One region of the Paenibacillus sp. MT86 genome, then DNA from elsewhere that is predicted to be linked to it. Evidence: riboswitches for the same ligand, from Rfam matches in the RefSeq annotation. Region 1 holds a riboswitch; each other region holds the start of a gene.
The links. Region 1 has a riboswitch for cyclic di-AMP ahead of AC3RCL_RS11405 (C40 family peptidase). Riboswitches for the same ligand answer to the same signal wherever they lie in the genome.

Region 1 (4,233 bases):
GCAAGCGATCCCGAGGATTCGCGAGCTTGTGGAACAAGCCGCAGGCACCGGGCTTAAGATTTTGGCCGGGAATGGCCTGAAGTGGGAAATCATACGCGATTTCATCGACCAGACCGGCGTGAGCGAGGTTCATTTCGGCTCAGCTGTCCGGTATGGCCGATCAGGGCTGAAGCCCATTGATCCGGTTGAACTGCGATCCTTGGCTGACAGCTTACATCAATAGAAGTAGCAAACCTATCGGAAACAGGTGAACAAAAATTGCAAACCGAATTGAATAAACAGCAAGAATTTGTGGTTGGCGTTGACCTTGGGGGTACGAAGATCGCGGCAGCGCTCTTTGATTCCGAAGGACAGCTGCTGAACCGGGAGCAAATGGAGACAGCCGGAGCGCGTACGGCCGAGGAAGTGGTCGCGAGAATTACGAACATGATTCGCAGCGTGTCGGGCGGCCACCCGCTTCGAGGCGTAGGCATGGCTTCGCCGGGAACGGTTAACAGCCGGGAGGGCATTGTCATTCACGGCACGAATTTGCCGGAATGGACCAACGTCCCTCTCAAAGCCTGGATGGAACGAGATCTGAATACGGAAGTACAAGTGCTGAATGATGCCAATGCAGCCGCATGGGGCGAATATGTAAGAGGTGCCGGCCGAGGGTCGACGAACATGGTTTACGTGACGCTCAGCACAGGCATCGGTTCAGGCATCGTGCTGGATGGCAAGCTGTTTCTGGGCAGCAATTCCTTTGCAGGGGAACTTGGGCATCATATCATTGATCCCAGCGGTCCGCAGTGCAATTGCGGCAGCCATGGCTGCTGGGAGGTGTTTGCTTCAGGAACGGCCATCGGCCTGGCAGCATCCCAGCGGATGCTTACCCAGACCAGCGTTATTTCTGAACTGGCCGCAGCCGATGGAGGCGTGAACGCCAGGCATGTATTCGAGGCTAAACGTCTTCATGACCCCGTCGCAGTGGAGGTCATCGATCGTGCCGTCTATTACATGGCACTTGGACTGGTTAACGTCATTCACAGCTTCAACCCCGATCGCATCGTGGTTGGCGGGGGTGTGAGCAGAGCAGGCGAGCTTCTTTTCCCGCAGCTTCGGGAAATGACGGATAAGCTGGTCATGCCGTCCTATCTAGGAACCTACGAGATCGTTCCTGCGGGACTGCGGGACGATGTTGGCCTGGTGGGAGCCGCAGCCTTGTTCCAATAATATATTCGTAAGAAAAGGCAACAAAAGCCGCCCTCAAGGGCGGCTTTCTGATTATTCATGAAGAGAGCGGGAAACGGAGCGATCATATTTGCGTAAGCGAAGTCCGTAACTTGTGACAGGTGATAGGCGTAAACCGTAAGCCGTCATCCGTTTTCACTGGAGTCGAGTTTTTGGTTTCCTATTAGGTTTGTTTGTATCCGACAAACAATAAGCGGTTGCCCGCACTTTCCCGCCCGCCGACGGAAGCCGCCGGCTCCAAACCCGCACGCGAGGCGGCCTGCAGGCTTGGAGCCGGCGGCTTCCGCTATTCCATGTATTTTGATGCGTCGAACGTAATCATGCTCGTATGGTTGGCATGCTCGATCAGTGAGGAGAGCCTGGTCACTTCGCGTTCCTTCTTGCGCGCCTGCGCCTGATAAGCTTCCGGATCGTATAAGGCCACGTTAAACAGCGTTACGGCGCCATCTCCGCTTCCCCGGCCGCTCTGGCGCTCCAGCTTCTTGCGGGAGCCGAGATGGGCAAGCTGTCCGATATCGCTGCGCATTTGTTTGGCGAGCTCGATCGCCTCCATGATGGTCATGTCGGAGCCGTTCCAACTAATGGTCTGCGTCGTGTTGGAGATTGCCATCAGCAGATCCAGCTTTCTGTAATCCGCTGCGGCGGCTTCGATCTCTTCCGTAATGGCATCCACGCTGCGAGCAGGATACTCCGCCGTTTCCCCTTTTTCAATGATCGTGCTGCTGTTGTTCAAGCGTTCCGTCATCAATTGATTCATGAGACGGTTGATTGCTGCCCGGACTGCCAAAGCTTCAGCCATCGTGATTTGACTCATAAGCGAAGGATCACCTCTTTGATTTCTTGTCTGAATATGTAAACGTTCCGAACTGCAAAAAAGTTGCATGCCCGTTAACAAAACGTCGCCGGAGGTTCGATGGAGTGTTACATAATTGTCATGAGTATACGAGATGGCATAATGAAAAAACATGAAAATTTTCAGCCTATACGACATTGATTAACATATAGTGATAGATTTCTAGGATATTATTGACAGCATCCTTGCTTGTATACTATATTAAGAGAAGGTTACAAAATGTTAATGAATTTTGCCGAATTTCGTTTGTGAAAACGGGGGAACCGTCTTGGGTGAATTATTCTTGTACCATAGAGAGTATAGGGAACCTTCAACCGAACCCTTAGCTAACTCCGTAGGCATCGAAGGAGAGAACATATTTTGAAGAAATTTGTCATCACATTGCTTGGATCTGCAATTATTTTTTCTTCAGGTGCCGTATCAGCTTATGCTGATCAACAACCGAATTTTCAGCATCAAGTGAAGCAATTGGTAGGAACGCCTTATAAATGGGGCGGAACAACGACAAGCGGATTTGATTGCTCCGGATTTATTCTGTATATGTTTAGAAATTTCGACATGGATCTTCCGCGCACATCCCAGAGTCAGGCTAAAGCCGGGGTTCATGTGGATCGCGAGGACCTGAGAGTCGGAGATTTGGTATTCTTCAATACAAGCGGAAGCGGCATTTCCCATGCGGGCGTTTACATTGGAGATGGACAATTTGCGCATGCTTCCAGCAGCAAGGGCGTAAGAATCAGCAAGCTTAGCGACTCCTATTACGAACCGCGTTATGTAACGGCGCGCCGTGTACTGAGTCAAGAGAACTATGCTAAACTGGTAGGAAGCGCGAGCTAATTGGAATACGCAGTTTAGAGTTCGATACATAACCGGAAAGCCTGACAAGAGATGATCTTGTCAGGCTTTCTTTTTTTATGGAAGATTATAATTTGGGATTCTGCGAAAGGATTCACTAGATTATTCTTTTACGACAGAGGCATTCACGGCGGCTTCCATGCCATTATTATAGGAACGGAACAAGCCCAGACGCCAGAAAGCGGCACCTTTCAGATCATAGCGCTTGGCCAAGCCGAGCTTATCGTCGACGGATGTGGCGGTTTCGCTGCTTAAGCTGATGCCGAGCAGGAGCTTCTGCTTAGGAACGCCTGCCTGAAGTGCCTGCTGAATGGCTTGGTCCACCAGACTGTTGGGTTCAGGAACCTGGGCTTTGGTGCCAACCGGATTGTACTGATACGCCATGACGATGAGATCATCGGCAAGGGAGGCCAGCGTCTTGTAATCATAGCCTTTATAGGCGCTGTTCAATGGCGGAACCGCTAAGGACAGAGCAATGTCGCTCGGCAATGCCGCTTTCAATTGCTTGACGTAATCATTAAGCAGCTTCTGCTGCTTCGCGGCATCCAGTTTAAAACCGAGCCCTTCGAAATCAAGCACCACGCCGCCGAATCCGTTATCCGCCACCGCGGTCGTGATGCCCTCAATGGACTTTTGGCGAAGGCTGCTGTCGCTGAGGACTTTGGTTAATTCGCCGTTTCCGTCCAAAGCGTAAACCATAAGGTACGGTTTAATCTCCCGATCCGCTGCATCCGCAACAATCGATTGCGGAGTCACGTCGCCGGCCGCCGCAGGCAGACGATACTCGTCGCCTTGAAGCGTAAACTGACCTTCCCGATCAATGCGGCTCCAGCCGAAGGCGACTGAATTCATGGATGCTACGAGATCCCGCTCTTGGAAAGATTGCAAAGCGTAAAAGGCTCTTAGATGCATTTCGCGCTGCGGCGACACGAGGGAGACCGTGCGAGTCGCCTGATTCCAGCCGACATTAACGCCGAATTGGCTGCTGAACGAGCTCAGCGGAATCAGAACGCGGCCTTCCCGCTGGACAGGGGGAGCGGCCAGCTTCACTTTTTTACCGTTGACGGTTGCGCTCGTGCTTCCGACTTGAAGCAGCACTTCCGTCGTTTGACCTTTCACCTCGCCAATGGCCTTCACCGTTTGCGTCTTGCTGTTCCACGTGATTTGAATGCCCAGCGCTTCACCGACCGTCCGGAACGGCACGTACGTGACCCCTTTGTCTATCCTGGGAGCTGCGTCGAATGTAAGCGCAACGTCATCCAGCTTTACCGAAATGGCAGGCGCAGCCTGTATCT
Region 2 (4,233 bases), 2.5 Mb from region 1:
AAGGGCGGGGAGAGCATCACCATTCACATGGAATTTGAAGTCGAGCTTCCCAAAATATTCGCGCGCATGGGTACCACCGAGAATTTTATTATGGCTGGCCAATGGTTTCCTAAAGTATCGGTCTATGAACCGGCCGGACTTCGCGGAAGAGCCGAGGAAGGATGGAATCTTCATCAATACCACGGCAACTCCGAGTTCTACTCCAACTTCGGCATTTACAGCGTTCGCATCCGGGTGCCCGAGAATTACATTGTCGCCGCGACCGGATTCCCGACCAAGCCTGCCCAAAAGTCGAACGGGGAAAAAATTTATCAATTCTATGCCGATGATGTGCATGATTTTGCCTGGTCGGCCTCGCCCAACTTTGTCACGGCCGAGGAGGCCTTCTCGGCACCGGGCGTGCCGGGCGTCCGCATCAAGCTGTATCTCGATCCGGCCCATAAAGACCTGAAGGACCGTTACTTTGATGCCGCCAAGTCGGCACTGGCTTCGTTTGGTAAATGGTACGGAACCTATCCTTATTCCACGTTGTCCATCGTCGTCCCGCCGGAGTCGGGCAACGGTGCAGGCGGCATGGAATACCCGACGCTGGTCACGGCCTTCGGGGCCAAGAACGATTCGCCGGGTTATGAGCTCGAACGGACCGTCATTCACGAGATCGCCCACCAATATTTTTACGGAATGATCGCAAGCAACGAATTTGAGGAAGCATGGCTGGACGAGGCCTTTGCAACCTATGCAGAAGAAAGAGTGATGGAGAAGGAATACGGCATTACCTCCAACACCGCTGCTCAAGGAGCATCGATTACCTCCCCTGCCCCGCTGAAGATGGAGTCCTGGAAATACAGCTCACACGAGAACTACGCGCTGAATGTTTACACGAGAGGCAAGCTGGTGCTGCAAGGCATTGAACGGCAGGTCGGTCCACAGATGATGGGGAAAATCATGCATACCTATGCCCAGAAATACCGTTTCAAGCACCCAACCACGTCTGATTTTCAGAAAGTCGTCGAGCAAGTAAGCAAAACCTCCTGGCAATCGTATTTTGACCAATATGTATATGGAAGCCAAATGGCCGACGTCGCCATCGATGTGATCAAAACCAAAAATAAAGGCACGTCAGACCATCCGCGGTATGAATCCACGGTCAAGATTACGAGCAAGGACGGAGATATAACCGATGTGCCTATCGTGTTCGCCTTTGAAGACGGCAAAACGGTGGAGCGAACCTGGAGCGGCAAGGACGGAAAAGTTACGTACACCCTGGAGTACAGCACCCCGCTCGCCTGGGCCATGGTTGATCCGAAATACTCCATCGTTCTGGAGAATAGACACATCAATAACTATATGAAGGCAGGAATGGATCCGAAGGTGGTCACACGCTGGAATCTCAGTATTACCAAGCTTGTGGAGACGTTGTTCGGCAGCCTGTCATGGTGAGGGGGGAGCACATGAAAAGTTATGCAGGCCAAGGGTGGATCAGTGTTAAAGACCAATTATACGTCTCCATTCTGCTGTTCTTGTACCGCATGCTGTGGGGATATTGCCTGTACCGGCTTGTAAAATCGGCAGTCGTCCCCCTGCTGATGCGATATCCGGATTCTGCCCCTAACGAGCTTAGTCGCCTGTTATTCTTCTACGAGGGCGAGATGAGTCTATCGTTAAGCGGCACGGTCCATACCTATGGTTGGCTTCTGGCCGCTCTGCTCCTGATCCGGATGGTATGTACCCCGCTCATTCGGGCAGGCATCTTCTATAACCTCCACCAGGAGGCCAAGGGCGAGCGCGGATTATTCTTCTTCACCGGCATGCAGAAGCTATGGAAGCCCGTTACGGTATTTTATCTGATCGAACTTGTTCTTACCTTTGTGCCCGGATACTGGATTCTGCCCAAAATCCTTCCGATCCTGCTGAACGGGATCCATGAGCCGGTTCTGCTGCTTCATGCGCTGCCTCATGCAGCCGGCTGGTTTCTGTACGCCTATCTGATTCGCCTGTTATTGCTCTATATGCAATTCGGCCGTACGGACAATTCCGGCATGATCAGCTCCATTCTTGCGCTCTTCCGCCGACTGGGCACGGCTGTGCTGTTATCCCTTACCGTTGGCGGATCGGCCTGCGTCATTCTTTTGTTCCTGAGCTCGGCATCGCTCTTCTGGGCGGGATTGATCGGCTTGATTATTCAGCAAGCCTCTTATTTTCTGAATGGACTCTTCCAAATTTGGGTAATTTCCGCCCAATACCATTTGTGGCGGGATTCTTCCTCGCAGCATGCCTAATCGTTACATTTCGTTACCATCATATGATAAACAAGCTCGTAAATATGCTGTAATCGGAAGCGACACATTTCTCTCTCGGACTTGATTTTACAAAGAATAGAAGTTTATTTTTCCTCAATATTACATTTTCCGATGGCCAAATTACAAAAAAACCTGATTCCGCATGATGGGGACAGGTTTTTTTGTATAAAAATGAGCTTTCCTCATTTGCCAAATTGTTAATACTCTGCTAAAATAACGAATATGTTAGTAACAACTTTGTCATCTTTACTGTAACTTTTTGCTGGAACTATGTAATTTCGTTAAGCATGTTGGAACGTCAGACGTCAATGAATGGGTTCATCAACATTTTAAGGAGCCGAATTCCCATGATTGGGAAGCGGGGGATCCGTTTTGGGTGAATTGATCTCGCAAGAGAGGGATCATAGGGGACCTTCAACCGAACCCTTAAGCTAACCTCGCAGGCAATGGAAGGAGCTTTTTGTTTTGAAAAAGAAGTTAACGGCCATTTCTCTAGGCCTGGCCCTCGCACTCACATTAGGGACCGGAAGCGCTTTCGCCGATTCCAAATTAAATACTGCAATCAAACCAGCCATTGGTGTCTCTTATAAAACAGGTGGAACCACAACGAATGGTTTTGACTGCTCCGGATTCACCAGCTATATCTACAAGAAACTTGGTCTAAGCCTGCCGCGCACGTCTGGAGCTCAATACAAAGTCGGTACGGCCGTAGCCAAGAGCAAGCTGAAAGCTGGCGATCTCGTGTTCTTCAACACATCCGGCAGAGGTGTATCTCATGTGGGTATTTATGTTGGGGGCGGCAAATTCGCTCATTCCTCATCCTCGCGCGGTGTCATCATCAGTCCGCTGAGCCAGAGCTATTACGCCAATCGATACGTAGGTGCTAAGCGAGTCATGAGTCAGTCTACGTACAAGTCTGTAGCTGTGAACTACAATTAATTATTGGAACTTCATTGATTTATCCTTTACAAGAAGCCCTGGGCGTATGAGATTGTGCCGATCTCATCCAGCGGCTTTTTCTTTTGTCTGCTCTGTGTATACCTTTATAACGTTTGGGACAACGAAAAAGTTCCCACTTTTCGAGAAAAAAAGAAAATTATTATGCAAATTCTCTTCGCATCCTCAAGTCATTGCATCTTCTACCCTTTATATACCCTCCTCTCCCTTCATTAAACACCCTAATGGAAAAATATTGATTTTATTTTCTGAGGACTACTACGAGCAGCGATACGTAGGTGCCGAGCGCATCATGAGCAACGATCAGTATGAAAAGTCGACCGGAGAATCCTCCTAAGCTTCGATGTCTTATCCTCGTCCTGCCCATACATATCCGTTTGCCCGTCAAAGGAGACCTACTTCTCTTGGACGGGCTTTTTGATGCGGCTAGAATGTTCGAGGAATAGGGTATAATTTAATTTGTAATTACGACAGGGGGACTTTGCCAATGGATGCAGCACCGATTTCATTTCACACGGTGGTCATGCGTGAAGAGCATGCGAAAGAAATATGCGCCTGGACCTATCCTCCTCCCTATAACATTTACGGTTTTCTTCCCTGGGAGCAGATGAAGGGGCTTGAGATCGAGTTTGGGGATCCGGACATCCGCCGGGAGCAGTACATTTCGATTTTGGATGAACGGAAGACGCTATGGGGATTTGCCCAACTGTTTCCGATGCATGAGGTTACGCGAATCGGGCTGGGCATGCGGCCTGATTGGTGCGGACGCGGAATGGGTAAACGGTTTATGCAGACGATTGTCCAGGAAGCGAGGAGGAGGCGGCCTGACGATGAGATCGACCTGGAGGTAATGACCTGGAATGAGCGCGCGATCCGCGCATACGAAAAGGCCGGGTTTCATATCACCGATACGTACGAGCGCCTTACACCGACGGGAAACTCCCTTTTCCACTGCATGGTGTATGAGCCTCCGGTT
Region 3 (4,233 bases), 3.0 Mb from region 1:
CATGGAAAACAGCTCTACGTTGCCCTTGCTCTCCCCAAGTGCCGGAATGACCGGCTCCTGCAGCTGAACGTACTGATGCCAGTAGGAAGCGTACAGGTCCGTATTCTCGAACGAGGAGGTTGCCGGGAGCACGATATCGGCATACTTGGCCGTATCCGTCATAAACAGGTCATGCACAACCGTAAACAGATCTTCCCGTGCAAACCCTTCCCTGACCCGCTCGGTATCGGGAGCCACAACCAGCGGATTGCTGCAATAAACGAAGAGCGACTTAATCGGCTGTTCGGTCATGGCAAGCGCTTCGCCGATCCGGTTCATGTTAATGGTGCGCGCTTCGGGATTCGGCCGGAGATCGGGACGCTCAAGCGCGTCGCTATCCATGCTGTTGTAACCGCCGTTCGACTTGGCGGCCCCTCCGCCCCGCTTCAGCCATTGTCCGGTCAAAGCGGGAAGCGCGGCAATGCTGCGCACCGTCAAGCCGCCGTTGTCGTGATGCTGAAGACCGTTGCCGATATGGATGTAGGAGGTATCGGCCCGGCCGTAGAGGTCGGCCAATTTCTCGATATCCTCGATCGAGATGCCGGTAATGGAAGAAACGTGCTCCGGCGTGTATTCTTTGACGTGCTCGCGCAAGGCTTCATGACCAATCGTATACTTGCGGAGGAATTCCTCATTTACCATGCCGTCACGGAACATGATGTGCATGAGGCCGACGGCCAGCGCCGCATCCGTGCCTGGATACAGCGGAATGAACCAGTCCGCCCATTGCCCCGTCTGGTTCTTGTGGACATCGATCACAACGACCTTGGCACCGGCTTTGCGCGCTTTCTCTGCAATCACCATCTGGTGCATATTGGTGCTGACGATGTTTCCGCCCCAGACGAGGATGACGTCGGCTCGTACGGTGTCCTCCGGAACGGTTCCCCCATTAAACCCCATCACGGATTTCCAGCCCTCATTGCCCGCGGAATTGCAGATCGACTGCTTCAGGCGGCTGGCACCCAGCCTGTTGAAGAACCTGCGGTCCATGCCGTCGACGCTCAATATCCCCATATTGCCGTAGAAGCTGTAGGGCAGGATGCTCTCGGAGCCGTATTCCTCGATCAAGCCCTTATAGCGTCCGGCTATCTCCTGAATGGCTTCGTCCCAGCTGATCCGCTCGAAGGCGCCCTCTCCCTTGGGACCTACTCTTCGCAGCGGATAGAGCACGCGTTCCGGATGGTACACCCGGTGTGCCATATTACGGACTTTATTGCAGATGGCTCCCTGCGTAATCGGATGCTCCGGATTACCGGTCACCTTGACGATTTTTCCGTTCTCTTTATGCAGCAGCAGGCCGCATGTATCGGGACAATCCAACGGACATACCGCCGGAAATACGCCGTTTTCCTGATGAATCATCGCTTGAGTCATTTCGTGCTTCCCCCTTTTGCTCGGCTGCATCATATCCCTTTATCTTAAAAGAAAATCGGGGTTCCAGTAAAGTCATACATTTTTTTCTAATCAGGTGATTCACTTTTCTTCCCCCCGGGTATATTCCTATCAAGAGCAAAGAAGAGGAACCCAGACCCTTTCTCTTCCTTGCCGAATCATGGACCACTCCCAAAAAAATTCGCCATGCCAGTGTCTCCTCCCCCGAGACCGGCATGGCGAATTTGTTTATATGGCATCCTCCCAGTGACCGATGTTCCCCGCGACTAACCTTCTATATTATAGAAACTCGTGATTTTCGCAGAAAACATGCAAAATAAAAAGCCTGTCAAAGCCACGTCTTTATGTAAGCGCTTATCTGTCATTTTTTATAAATAATTCTGTTCGAATGATCGTTGGAGGATGTTTTACAAACGATTGGAGCAGGCGTAATATACTATTCAGCTTCGAAAACATTCTTCATATTCACATGACATTCGCTTAATTTCCTTGATGGAAAGCGGGGGAACCAACCGTATGGAGGGATACCTATAGGATCCTTCAACCATACTAAGGGGTGAATCCTGATTCCATCGCGTACGTACGCCGCGATGGAATCAGGTAGGGCGACTCTCACCGCCCGAATCCGACAGCTAACCTCGTCAGCGTTGATCGGGAGGGTTGTGAACTTGTGATCAAACACAGGGTTCTAACCTGTGTTTTTTGTTTGCCAAAAATCAGCATAGGAAGGGTGACCGTTCCTAGGTCCAGCATATAAAAAACACCGATAGAAGTCCGTTCAGGGAGCTTCTACCATGAACTTAATCTTAAGCGGCGGTGAAAAACAACCATGTTATCCTCAATCAAGCGCTTCCTCATCGGAAGACCGCTTAAATCGACGGAATTAGGCGAACAAAAGCTGAATAAAACCAAGGCGCTGGCCATCCTGTCATCCGATGCACTATCGTCCGTGGCCTATGGCCCGGAACAAATCCTCATTGTGTTGATGACCGTCGGGGCAGCTGCCTATTGGTATTCCATACCGATTGCCGTCGGCGTCCTGGTCTTGTTGCTGGCACTTATCCTGTCGTACAGACAAATTATTTTCTCCTATCCGCACGGCGGCGGCGCATATGTCGTGTCCAAACGGAATTTGGGCATGTACCCGGGGCTGGTGGCCGGCGGTTCCTTGCTCGTGGACTATATCCTGACGGTTGCGGTCAGCGTGTCGGCCGGGACGGATGCGATCACGTCGGCTTTTCCGGTATTGCATGCCTATAATCTGCCGATCTCCATCGTGTTCGTTCTAAGCTTGACCGTATTGAATTTAAGAGGGGTTACGGAGTCGGCCTCCATACTGGCTTATCCGGTTTACCTGTTCGTGCTTGCGTTATTCATCCTGATCGGGGTAGGGATATTCAACATTGCCACAGGCCATGCGTCTCCGGAGCTTCATACGCCGATCGGCACGCCCGTAGCCGGGCTGAGCTTGTTTCTGCTCCTGCGCGCATTTGCCTCGGGCAGCTCCGCCCTGACCGGCGTGGAGGCGATTTCCAATGCCATTCCGAATTTCAAAGACCCGGCCCCGAATAACGCGGCCAAAACTCTGGTGGCGATGGGGTCGCTGCTGGCCCTGTTATTTTCGGGTATCGTTTTCCTGGCTTATTACTATGGGGTCAGTCCCAGCGAACAAGTCACGGTCGTTTCCCAAATTGCCGAGCATACCTTCGGGCGAAATGCGCTTTATTACTTCATACAAGGGACAACGGCCTTAATTCTGATCCTCGCCGCCAACACGGGGTATTCCGCTTTTCCCCTGCTTGCCGTCAATCTGGCGAAGGATAAGTTCATTCCTAGAATGTTCACCGTCCGCGGCGACCGTCTGGGATACTCGAACGGAATCATTATTCTTGGATTTTTCTCCATTCTGCTGCTGCTGGCTTTTGAAGGCAAAACCGAGCATCTGATTCCGCTCTATGCCGTCGGCGTGTTTATCCCGTTTACCCTCTCCCAGACGGGGATGATGGTGAAATGGATTCGCGAAAAGCCCGAAGGCTGGATCGTCAAGCTGATCATTAACACCACCGGCGCATGCATCAGCTTTATCGTGACCATGATCTTCTTCTTTACGAAATTCGCCCAGGTGTGGACCGTGCTGATATTCCTGCCGCTGATCATCTGGATTTTCACCCGGATCCGCAAGCATTACGAGGCGGTAGCGGACCAGCTCCGGATTACGACCTGCGAGCCGGTTAAGCCGATTGAGGGGAATGTCATCATCCTGCCTGTGGCAGGAATCACGCATGTGGTGGAGAACTCGCTGAATTACGCCAAATCGCTGGGAGCGGGCCAAATCATCGCGGTGTACGTGCCGTTCGAGCGGGAGGAGGAAGTCGCCTTCCAGGAAAAATGGAAAAAGTGGCAGCCGGACATCCGGCTGGTGACGCTGCACTCGCCTTATCGGAGCATCATTCAGCCGCTGACGAAATTCATCGATACCGTGCAGCGCAAGGCTAGCGAATCCGACTATCAGGTTACCGTCGTCATTCCGCAGTTCATCCCCAAGAAGGGCTGGCATAATTTCCTGCACAATCAATCCAGCCTGCTCATCCGGGCACATCTCCTGTATCGGAGAGACGTGATCATCACGACGGTTCCCTACCATTTAAAAAAATAGCGGGCTTGTTCCCTGCTTGATTCATTACTGGGAACAGCCTCGCCCATCACGACAAAAAGCTGCGATCAACCGCTGCCTTTCATCAAGGACGGTTGAACGCAGCTTTTTCTTTAAGCCAGACGCTCGCCAGGCTTCCGGCATTAGGA

Region 2: another riboswitch for cyclic di-AMP. It lies ahead of AC3RCL_RS00515 (C40 family peptidase); the one in region 1 lies ahead of AC3RCL_RS11405 (C40 family peptidase).
Region 3: another riboswitch for cyclic di-AMP. It lies ahead of AC3RCL_RS29960 (APC family permease); the one in region 1 lies ahead of AC3RCL_RS11405 (C40 family peptidase).

What each region holds. Positions count from the first base shown of each region.
Region 1 is NZ_CM179499.1:2,585,044-2,589,276, forward strand. Features, by position in the region: gene AC3RCL_RS11390 (copper homeostasis protein CutC) at 1-223, shown strand, start outside; gene AC3RCL_RS11395 (ROK family protein) at 259-1,212, shown strand; gene AC3RCL_RS11400 (hypothetical protein) at 1,517-2,044, opposite strand; cyclic di-AMP (ydaO/yuaA leader) riboswitch at 2,307-2,440, shown strand; gene AC3RCL_RS11405 (C40 family peptidase) at 2,444-2,920, shown strand; gene AC3RCL_RS11410 (stalk domain-containing protein) at 3,041-4,233, opposite strand, start outside.
Region 2 is NZ_CM179499.1:109,130-113,362, reverse strand. Features, by position in the region: gene AC3RCL_RS00525 (M1 family metallopeptidase) at 1-1,440, shown strand, start outside; gene AC3RCL_RS00520 (hypothetical protein) at 1,452-2,279, shown strand; cyclic di-AMP (ydaO/yuaA leader) riboswitch at 2,626-2,761, shown strand; gene AC3RCL_RS00515 (C40 family peptidase) at 2,766-3,239, shown strand; gene AC3RCL_RS00510 (GNAT family N-acetyltransferase) at 3,745-4,233, shown strand, end outside.
Region 3 is NZ_CM179499.1:6,564,713-6,568,945, forward strand. Features, by position in the region: gene AC3RCL_RS29955 (molybdopterin-containing oxidoreductase family protein) at 1-1,413, opposite strand, end outside; cyclic di-AMP (ydaO/yuaA leader) riboswitch at 1,899-2,094, shown strand; gene AC3RCL_RS29960 (APC family permease) at 2,261-4,087, shown strand; gene AC3RCL_RS29965 (formate/nitrite transporter family protein) at 4,228-4,233, opposite strand, start outside.